4 regions of the Mesorhizobium sp. WSM4823 genome follow, and region 1 is predicted to be linked to each of the others. Evidence: riboswitches for the same ligand, from Rfam matches in the RefSeq annotation. Region 1 holds a riboswitch; each other region holds the start of a gene.

The links. A riboswitch is a leader RNA that binds a small molecule or an ion and turns the genes downstream of it on or off. The one in region 1 is predicted to bind cobalamin.
Region 2: it holds a riboswitch for cobalamin, as region 1 does, so the genes downstream of both, AC0L26_RS12645 (aromatic ring-hydroxylating oxygenase subunit alpha) here and AC0L26_RS16405 (DUF1636 family protein) in region 1, are expected to answer to the same signal.
Region 3: it holds a riboswitch for cobalamin, as region 1 does, so the genes downstream of both, AC0L26_RS29325 (ABC transporter ATP-binding protein) here and AC0L26_RS16405 (DUF1636 family protein) in region 1, are expected to answer to the same signal.
Region 4: it holds a riboswitch for cobalamin, as region 1 does, so the genes downstream of both, metE (5-methyltetrahydropteroyltriglutamate--homocysteine S-methyltransferase) here and AC0L26_RS16405 (DUF1636 family protein) in region 1, are expected to answer to the same signal.

What each region holds. Positions count from the first base shown of each region.
Region 1 is NZ_JBVVQL010000005.1:332,436-334,630, forward strand. Features, by position in the region: gene AC0L26_RS16400 (winged helix-turn-helix domain-containing protein) at 1-739, shown strand, start outside; cobalamin riboswitch at 769-972, shown strand; gene AC0L26_RS16405 (DUF1636 family protein) at 1,012-1,446, shown strand; gene cobW (cobalamin biosynthesis protein CobW) at 1,443-2,195, shown strand, end outside.
Region 2 is NZ_JBVVQL010000004.1:141,547-143,741, reverse strand. Features, by position in the region: gene AC0L26_RS12645 (aromatic ring-hydroxylating oxygenase subunit alpha) at 1-1,074, opposite strand, end outside; cobalamin riboswitch at 1,187-1,388, opposite strand; gene AC0L26_RS12640 (DUF680 domain-containing protein) at 1,896-2,096, shown strand; gene AC0L26_RS12635 (DUF680 domain-containing protein) at 2,183-2,195, shown strand, end outside.
Region 3 is NZ_JBVVQL010000020.1:9,578-11,772, reverse strand. Features, by position in the region: gene AC0L26_RS29330 (GyrI-like domain-containing protein) at 1-293, opposite strand, end outside; cobalamin riboswitch at 565-768, shown strand; gene AC0L26_RS29325 (ABC transporter ATP-binding protein) at 861-1,673, shown strand; gene AC0L26_RS29320 (ABC transporter substrate-binding protein) at 1,670-2,195, shown strand, end outside.
Region 4 is NZ_JBVVQL010000023.1:24,038-26,232, forward strand. Features, by position in the region: gene metE (5-methyltetrahydropteroyltriglutamate--homocysteine S-methyltransferase) at 1-1,437, opposite strand, end outside; cobalamin riboswitch at 1,552-1,752, opposite strand; gene AC0L26_RS30400 (adenosine kinase) at 2,136-2,195, opposite strand, start outside.

The sequences.
Region 1 (2,195 bases):
CGGCGGCTGGTGGGGCTGGAGCGATGCCAAGCACGCTTTCGAATGGCTGTTCTGGGCCGGCCGCATCACCACGGCAGCGCGTCGTGGCTTCGAGCGGCTTTACGATCTGCCCGAACGGGTGCTGCCGCCGGCGGTGCTCGCTCTGCCGGTGCCATCCCCTGAGGATGCGCATCGCGAATTGCTGCGCATTTCCGCCCGCGCCCACGGCGTCGCGACTGCGGGCGACCTGCGTGACTATTTTCGCCTCTCTCCCGCCGACATCAAGGGCCGGATCGAGGAACTGGTCGAGGTGGGCGACCTTTTGCCGGTGCGCGTCGAAGGCTGGAGCAAGCCGGCTTACCTTCACAAGGACGCCCGTTTTCCGCGCAAGATCCAAGCGCGCGCGTTGCTCGCTCCGTTTGATCCCGTTGTCTTCGAGCGCTCCCGAACGGAAAGGCTGTTCGACTTCCGCTATCGCATCGAGATCTACACCCCGGCCGAAAAGCGCCAATACGGCTATTATGTGCTGCCGTTCCTGCTCGGCGAGAGGATCGTGGCGCGCGTCGACCTCAAGGCCGACCGCCCCGCCGGCGTGCTGCGCGTCCATGCGGCCTATGCCGAGCCCGGCGCGCCGCCTGAAACGGCGGCCGCGCTGGTCGACGAATTGAAGCAGATGCAGGGCTGGCTCGGCCTGGAACGGATTGAAGTCACGCCCGCAGGCGATCTAGGTCCGGCGTTGGCCGACATCATCGCGTCGTAGACACGCGTTGACACGCCTGCATACACAAGCCTAAATCCGGTTCAGACGGTCTCCTCTCGGCAAAGGGAGGAGCCAAGAGGGAATGCGGTGCGAAATCTCGATTTCAAATCCGCGGCTGTCCCCGCAACTGTAAGCGACGAGCCAAGGCCGAAAACCACTGGGACGGTCCCGGGAAGGCGGCACCAAGGCGATGACCCGCGAGCCAGGAGACCTGCCGTCTAGGACTTAAAGAATCCGATCGCCTGGCGGGTTTTCCGGGCAAGGAGCCTGATTTGGAACGCGACAGCAGTTTTCCAGCTGAGACAGCGGACGTATTGTCCGGCGATTGTGATACCTTGGCCGGCGTCACCGTGATCGTCTGCGCCTCCTGCCGTGACGAGACCGGCTCCGACGGCCATCCCCGCGCCGGCGAACTGCTTGCCGAAGACACGCGCCGCGCTGCATCAGGCGAGAATATCCGTATCCGCACCGTCGAGTGCCTCGGCAACTGCAAGCGCCGGCTGAGCGCCGCGATCCTGCGCGACGGCTGCTGGAGCTATGTCTTCGGCGACCTGACCGCGACCAGCGGCGCCGATCTCGTCGCCGGCGCAAAGCTCTTCGCCACCTCGACCGATGGCCTCATTCCATGGCGCGGCCGCCCCGATTGCCTGAAGCGCGGCCTCGTCGCCCGCATCCCTCCCCTCGACCTTTTGAAGGATCAGATATGACCGCTTCCCTCTCCCGCGTGCCCTGCACCGTCGTCACCGGCTTCCTCGGCGCCGGCAAGACGACGCTGATCCGCCATCTGCTGGAAAACGCCGGTGGCAAGCGGCTAGCCATCATCGTCAACGAGTTCGGCGACATCGGCATCGACGGCGAGATCCTGAAGGGATGCGGCATCGACACCTGCCCCGAGGAAAACATCGTCGAACTGGCCAATGGCTGTATCTGCTGCACCGTCGCCGATGATTTCGTCCCGGCGCTCGACCAGATCCTGTCTTTGACGCCGAAGGTCGACCATATCCTGATCGAGACCTCTGGGCTGGCTCTGCCCAAACCGCTAGTCCAGGCCTTCCAGTGGCCGACGGTCAAGAGCCGGGTGACGGTCGACGGCGTCATTGCCGTGGTCGACGGACCGGCGCTGGCCGAAGGCCGCGTCGCCAACGACATGGACGCCCTGCAGGCGCAGCGCGCGCAGGACGAGACGCTCGACCACGACGATCCGGTCGAGGAAGTGTTCGAGGACCAGCTCGCTTGCGCCGACCTGATCATATTGTCGAAGAGCGATTTGATGGATGCCGCCGGCTCGGCGCGTGCCAATGCCATCATCGGTGAGCACGCCGCGCGTGCCGTCAAGATCGTGCCGGCCTCGCAGGGTAAGGTCGATCCATCTGTGCTGCTCGGCCTCGGCCTCGCCGTCGAGGACGACATCGAGAACCGCAAGACCCATCACGACGACGAGCTCGACCACGAGCAC
Region 2 (2,195 bases), on a different contig from region 1:
CTGGTCGTTGGTCTCGGTCCAGACATGGGTGAGTTCGGCAAGGTCGTAATCGACGCCCTCGACCGCGTCCTTATGGACCAGCCATTTGGTGGTGACGGCGGTTTCGGTGGCGCTGATCGGCAGCACGCGGAAGGTGACCGCATGATCGCCGAGGATGTGGTTCCAGGTCGTCGGATAGTGATAGAGCAGCAGCGAGCCGATACGGTCCGTGGAAACGCTGTCGGAAAGGTTCTTCTTTACGGCGCGTCTTCCCGTCATCGTATAGCTGACGGCGTCGCGCAGCAGCGGCGCGCGGGTGGCGCGGTATTGTCCCGCCGGATCGATGCGGAACTTGCTCGGCAGGCCCGCTGCCTCGCATTTCGTCCAGTGCGCCAGCATCTCGGGATCGCTGTCGGCGCCCTGCACGCCGGTCACGGTCGGTGCCTCCGGGAATGTCTTGCACAGTTCCGGATGATTGCCGGCGCAATGATAGCACTCGCGGTTGTTTTCCCAGACGAGCTTCCAGTTGCCCTTCTCGACGATAGTCGATTCGAACGCCACCTTTGCCTCGCGCAGCCGGTGCGGCAACAGGTAAGGTTCGATCATGGCGCGCATCGGCGCGAAATCGGCGGGCTCCTTGGCCAGGCAGATGAAGATGTAGCCGCCGACGCTCTCGCAAGCGACCGGCCTCAGGCCGAACTGGCTTTTGTCGAAACCGTCCGCCATCTGGCGGGCGAACAGAAGCCGGCCGTCCAACTCGTAGGTCCATTGGTGATAGGGGCAGACGAGCTTCGCCGCCGTGCCCTTGTCGGCATTGCAGACGCGGCTGCCGCGATGCCGGCAGGAGTTGTGGAAGGCATTGATCTTGCCTTGCTGGTCGCGGACCAGCACAACCGGATAATCGCCGATCTGGGCGGTGATGTAGCTGCCCGGCTTCGGCAGTTCGCAATCATGGCCGATGAACAGCCAGTCGCGATACCAGATCAGCTCCATGTCGAGTTTGAAGAAGTCGGCATCGGTGTAGAAGGGCTGCTCGAGCGAGTAGCCTTGCCTGCGGCCGTGCAAGAGCCTCAGCATGTCGTTGCGCGTGTCCATGTCCTGTCCTCTTGGCTAAGGACTGACTATGGTGGTGATGGAGGAAGGATCGGCGCAGGCCGGCGAACGGCCGGCATGAACTATCCGCCTCTTGACCGCCCACCGCGATCAGTCGAGTTCAACACCTCGGGCTGGTTTCCGGGCTCTGGAGTGTCCTTGCGGGCGGTCGCGACACCTTCCCAGGCTTGTGGCCCAGTGGTCTCCCGTTGCGACTTGAACTCCACCACCGTTGCGGGGGCAGCGCCGGGTTCTGACCGGCTTCCCAATTCTCCGCTTCGTCGTCACCAAGCGGCACCTGAGATGGTGTGATCTAATCATGACGGCCGGCCGACTGTCGGCATGAAAGCGACATCGTATCCATGCGGCGCGACACAGCCGGCCAAACCTGCAGGTTGGCAATAGCAGGGCTGGAACCCCATTTTTCGGCGGCCATTGCCGGCGGTCGTGGCATCGAATCCGACCCGTAGCGGAGACAAAGAAGGTTAACAGTTTCCAAAAGTGACTATTAGCCACTTCTAAAATCGAACCGAACGGTTCGTTTCTGTTGACAATGCGTGTATAACGCTGTGAACGCAGGTCCGCCAATCCGTCAAATGGGCGAATAGTGCATTCGGCTTAAGTAATTGAAAGAACAACCAAAGTCGATGCAGATAGAAGCACCTGGTACAATTTCAAGGTGCAGATTCTTGGTCCACACGGAACAACTTCGTGATTGGAATCTGCCGGATGGCCTTCCCACATCGGGCCTGTCCGAACGACGCGAATTCCTTTCAAGACACGCCGCTAGACGGACCGAAAACTAAGATACTGGAGTACCAACAATGAAAAAGATTGCTCTTGCTGCCGTCGCCGTTTTGGCCATCACCGGCAGTGCCTTTGCCGGCAGCGACCATTATGGGTCCGACGGCGCCAACCAGCCGACTGCTGCGGTCGACAGCTCTTACACGGCTTCCATTCAGAAGCCGGCTCACGCTGAAAAGCCCGTTGTCCAGGGCGCCGACCGTAACCGTTTCGGCAATTAACAGCTGATCCCACAATTAACAGCTGATCCCAGACAGGCGGCGGCCAAGTCTGCCGCTCGGGATCTGACAAATCTGGAGTACTAGAAATGAAAAAGATCA
Region 3 (2,195 bases), on a different contig from region 1:
TCCGGCGTGGTGCCGAATTGGTCGCGGAAGGCGCGGGTGAAGGCCTCATGCGAGGCATAGCCGGTGTCGAGAGCGAGCGAGAGGATGTCGGGTGCACCGGCGGCGAGCTTGCGCGCCGCTTCGGTCAGCCGGCGAGAACGCATGTAACCCATCACCGAACGGCCGGTCGCCGCACCGAAAGCCCGCGTCACGTGAAAGCGCGACACCCCGCTGCTCTTGGCGACATCGTCGAGCGAGACGGATTCCGGCAGATGGCTTTCGACGAACCACAGCGCTTTCTCGGTTGGATTCATGTGGCTCCTTGCATGGGCTCGGGTCTTCGCGTCGGCAGGTCATCGTGCCGTTTCCTGGAGCTCGCAGTTTGATCGAAATTGCGCACCGCGCAAATCGCGACGGCGGCCGGCAGTCGAAGGCGTCAGGCGAAAGAGCTTGACAGGAGCAAGCAACGTCTTTTAGGTAGTAACGTTATTACATAACGAGATCCATATGACTCCTTCTAACAAGACCCTAGCTCTCGTGGCTTTCCGAGCCCCGGAAATTTATTGCGCTGTGATTGGCGGGAAACTAGGCTGGGCGACTGATGGTCCCCGAGTCGAAAGGCGAGGGGTGAAAAGGGAACACGGTGAGATCTTCGGATCGAGGCCGTGGCTGCCCCCGCAACTGTAAGCGGTTAGCAAGATCCGAAATGCCACTGGCCGGCAAGGCTGGGAAGGCAGGATGGCGCAAAGACCCGCGAGCCAGGAGACCTGCCATCGGCTTGAGTTGACCGGACGGGGTGTGCCGGGAGGAGACGTGGACATCGGTCTTGTCGGCCGATCGGTCCAGCTTCCTTCCGTCGCCATTGAGAAAGTGACGGTAAGTTGGACGCCTCCCAGCCTCTTCTTGAAGCGCGCGAACTGAGCGCGACGGCGAATGGCCAGCGCCTGGTCAGCGCGGTAAGCCTTTCGGTGGCGGCGGGCGACCGCCTCGCCATCATCGGCCCCAACGGCGCCGGCAAGACGACTCTGTTGCGCATGCTATGCGGTACGCTGCGGCCAAGCGCGGGAGAGGTGAGATTTTCCGGCCGCCGGCTGGAGACGTTCTCGGCCGCCGAGCGGGCGCTGCGCATGGCGGTCGTCGGCCAGACCGATCAGCCCGATCCGCGGCTTGCCGTAATAGACTACGTCGAGCTTGGGCGCGTCCCGCATGCCGGTTTGCGACGAAGGAGCGAGCAACGCGACATCGTCGTCGAAGCGCTTCGAAGGACCGGCCTGCTGCCGCTGCTCGGCCGCACGATCGGCTCGCTGTCCGGTGGCGAGCGGCAGCGCGCCCAATTGGCACGCGCCATCGCCCAGGAGCCTAAAATCCTGTTCCTCGACGAACCGACCAATCATCTCGATCCGCGCGCCCGCAGCGAACTTCTCGAACTTGTGTCGCAGTTTGGCATGACCGTCGTGGCGGTGCTTCACGATCTGTCGCTGGTCACGCCATTTGCCACCAGGGTCGCGGTGATGAACGAGGCCCGCCTGCAGGCACTCGCCGGTCCGCGCGAGGCGCTGACCAAACAGTTGATCCGCGAGATTTTCGGCGTCGACGTGCTTCGGCTGCGCCATCCCACCGAAGACCGCGAACTCACGGTCTTCGAAGTTCCAAACCGCGCCTCTTCCGATTTAACCAAGGAGCAACATCCGTGAAACGCCTCGCACTGTCTTTTGCTTCCCTCCTGCTTGCCCAGACCGCCTTGGCTTTTCCGGTAACTGTCGACAGCTGCGGCACGCCGCTGACCTTCGATGCCGCGCCGAAGCGCGCCGTCATCCAGGATCTGAACATGGCCGAGATGGCCTTCGCGCTGGGGCTGCAACCGTCGATCGTCGGCCTGACCGGCATCACCGGAGGGTACAAGGTCGGTCCGGAATTCAAGGCCGAGCAGGGCGCGATCCCAGAACTCGCGCCGAAATACCCGACGCTCGAAAGCCTCGTCGCCGTCGAGCCCGATTTCTTCTTCGCCGGCTGGTACTACGGCATGAAGCCGGGCGGCGAGGTGACGCCCGATACGCTGGCGCCGCACGGTATCAAGACGTTGGTGCTGACGGAAAGCTGCGTCCACCTCGACAGCAACCGCCTCGCCGCCTCGATGGACCTGCTCTATGGCGACGTCGAGAAGCTGGGCAAGATTTTCGGCAAGGAGGCCAAGGCGAAAAAACTTGTTTCCGACT
Region 4 (2,195 bases), on a different contig from region 1:
AAAGGCCTGGTAGTCGATATAGCTCAGCCGGCCCTTCGCATGAGCGGAGCGCGCCCTGCGCACCTCGGGCGTTTGCGGGAAGGACCCGATGGTCGTCGTCGGGAACAGCGGCAGGGCGAGCGTGTCAGCCTGGACTCTCGAGCGCTTGGCAAATGCGCTCTTTCGTTGCTTCATGGCGCCGTCAATGCTGCTGACGCGCCCGCGGACGAGCGGATCGTGGGCCTTTGTCGACATTGCGCGCGCGGCGGCCGCCTCATCAGAAGCCTTTAGCCCGCCTGTTACGGCCTCCCTGCCTTCGGACAAGGCTTGGGCCAGCACGAGCAGCTCTTCAGTCTTCTGGGCGGCGAATGCCAGCCACGAACGGACGTCTACATCGGGCGCGGTCTCCATCCGCAGGTCCATCGGCACGTGAAGCATCGAGCAGGAAGGCGCAATTTCGACGCGGTCCAGCGGCCAACCGACGATGACCGGCTTGATGCTGTCGAGAATGGCGGTCAGGTTCGCGCGCCAGACATTGCGGCCGTCGATCAGGCCAAGTGAGAGCACCAGATCCTTCGGTGCGAGCCGACCAACCGTCTCCAACTGCTCGGGAGCGCGCACGAGGTCGAGATGCAGCCCCGCCAGGCGCAGCGAAAGCGCGGTCTCGAGATTGTTTCCCAGCGGCCCGAAATAGGTAGCCAGCATAATTTTCACCTTGGGCGCGGCTTTCGACAGCTGCCCGTAGGTGAATTCGAAGGCAGCTCGTTCGTTCGGGTTGAGATCGAGCACAAGCGCCGGCTCGTCAATCTGCACCCAGTCGGCCCCCGAGAGCTCCAGCCTCTGCAGGAGTTGCTCGTAGACCGGCAGCAGGCGCGGTAGCAGCGCTATGGGATTGAAGCCCTGGTCGGGAGACTTCGCCAGCTTGAGGAAGGTCACCGGTCCAAGGATGACCGGGCGTGTATGGATGCCGAGCTCTTTTGCCTCCAGAAAGTGATCGACTGGTTTCGTCGACGAGAGGGCGAAGGTCTGATCGTCCCCAAGCTCCGGCACGAGGTAGTGGTAGTTGGTGTCGAACCATTTGGTCATTTCCATCGCGGTCACGCGCTGCCCCTGAACTGCATGCCCGTGACTGGCGTGTCCGCACCCCGCGCTATCGCCCTGCGTCCCGCGCGCCATCGCGAAGTAGATGTCAAGCGGGATCTCGCCGCCCGTCCAGCCGTAACGAGCTGGGACGGCGCCGACCATTGCTGCGGTGTCGAGCACATGGTCATACAGTGAGAAATCGTTCGACGGGATTTTCGACACGCCGCGGGCGTGCTGCTCGCTCCAGCTGGCGGCACGCAGTGCCTTCGCCGTCGCCAGAAGGTTGGCAGCAGACGATTTTCCGGACCAGTAGCTTTCGAGCGCGAATTTCAGTTCTCGCCGGCGACCGATACGCGGCACGCCAAGCGTTGCTATGGGAACTTGCTGGGAGACATTCATTCCATACCCCGATGGTTGGGGCCGGGACAAGAAGGCGCTAGCAGGCCGGCATCAACGCCGAGCTGCCGCGACCACCAGACACCCCGCCCGCGGACGTTGTTCGTCGTGGCAGGTCTCCTGACTCGCGGGTCACAGCCTCTGCCACGTCTTCCGGGGGAGTTCGCCCCAGTGACATTGGTGGGTTTGGCTCGCCGCTTACAGTTGCGGGGGCAGCGTAGGCATTGCACCGGCTTCCCTCTTAGCTCCGCTACGGCAAAGCCTTGCGGAGGAACCACGACATGCCGGACAATCGCAGTAGCCCACTTTCTTGTCAATGTCGTATAAACAAATGTATATGTGTTTATGTGAATTGTTAGCCTGCGGCGTGTTTCCAAATTCCATGTCGCCGTCGGCTGAGCCTTCTGCGCGACTCTCCGGTGTGTGCAGACTGTGGCTCGCCCTCGGGCAATCTGCCTTTGTACGGTCCCGTCTCAAAACTTCGCCAAAAAGTGCGTATTGGCCAGTCATGAGGGGCGGCAGTACTGACCCGAGGTGGGACAACATTCCTGAGCCTCAACAATCAGAAGTTTGGAGAAAAACCGGCATCCTTCTCGGACTGGTACGTTCGATTTACACGCGCCTGTCTGGACAGCGTGCACAACGGAAGGTGGGCAATACGTGGCCGAAAAGCCGCCTTACAGCAACCCAGTCTGCTCAGCCTCGCGGCGCAGATTCTGCCGTGGCCTGGGGCCGAT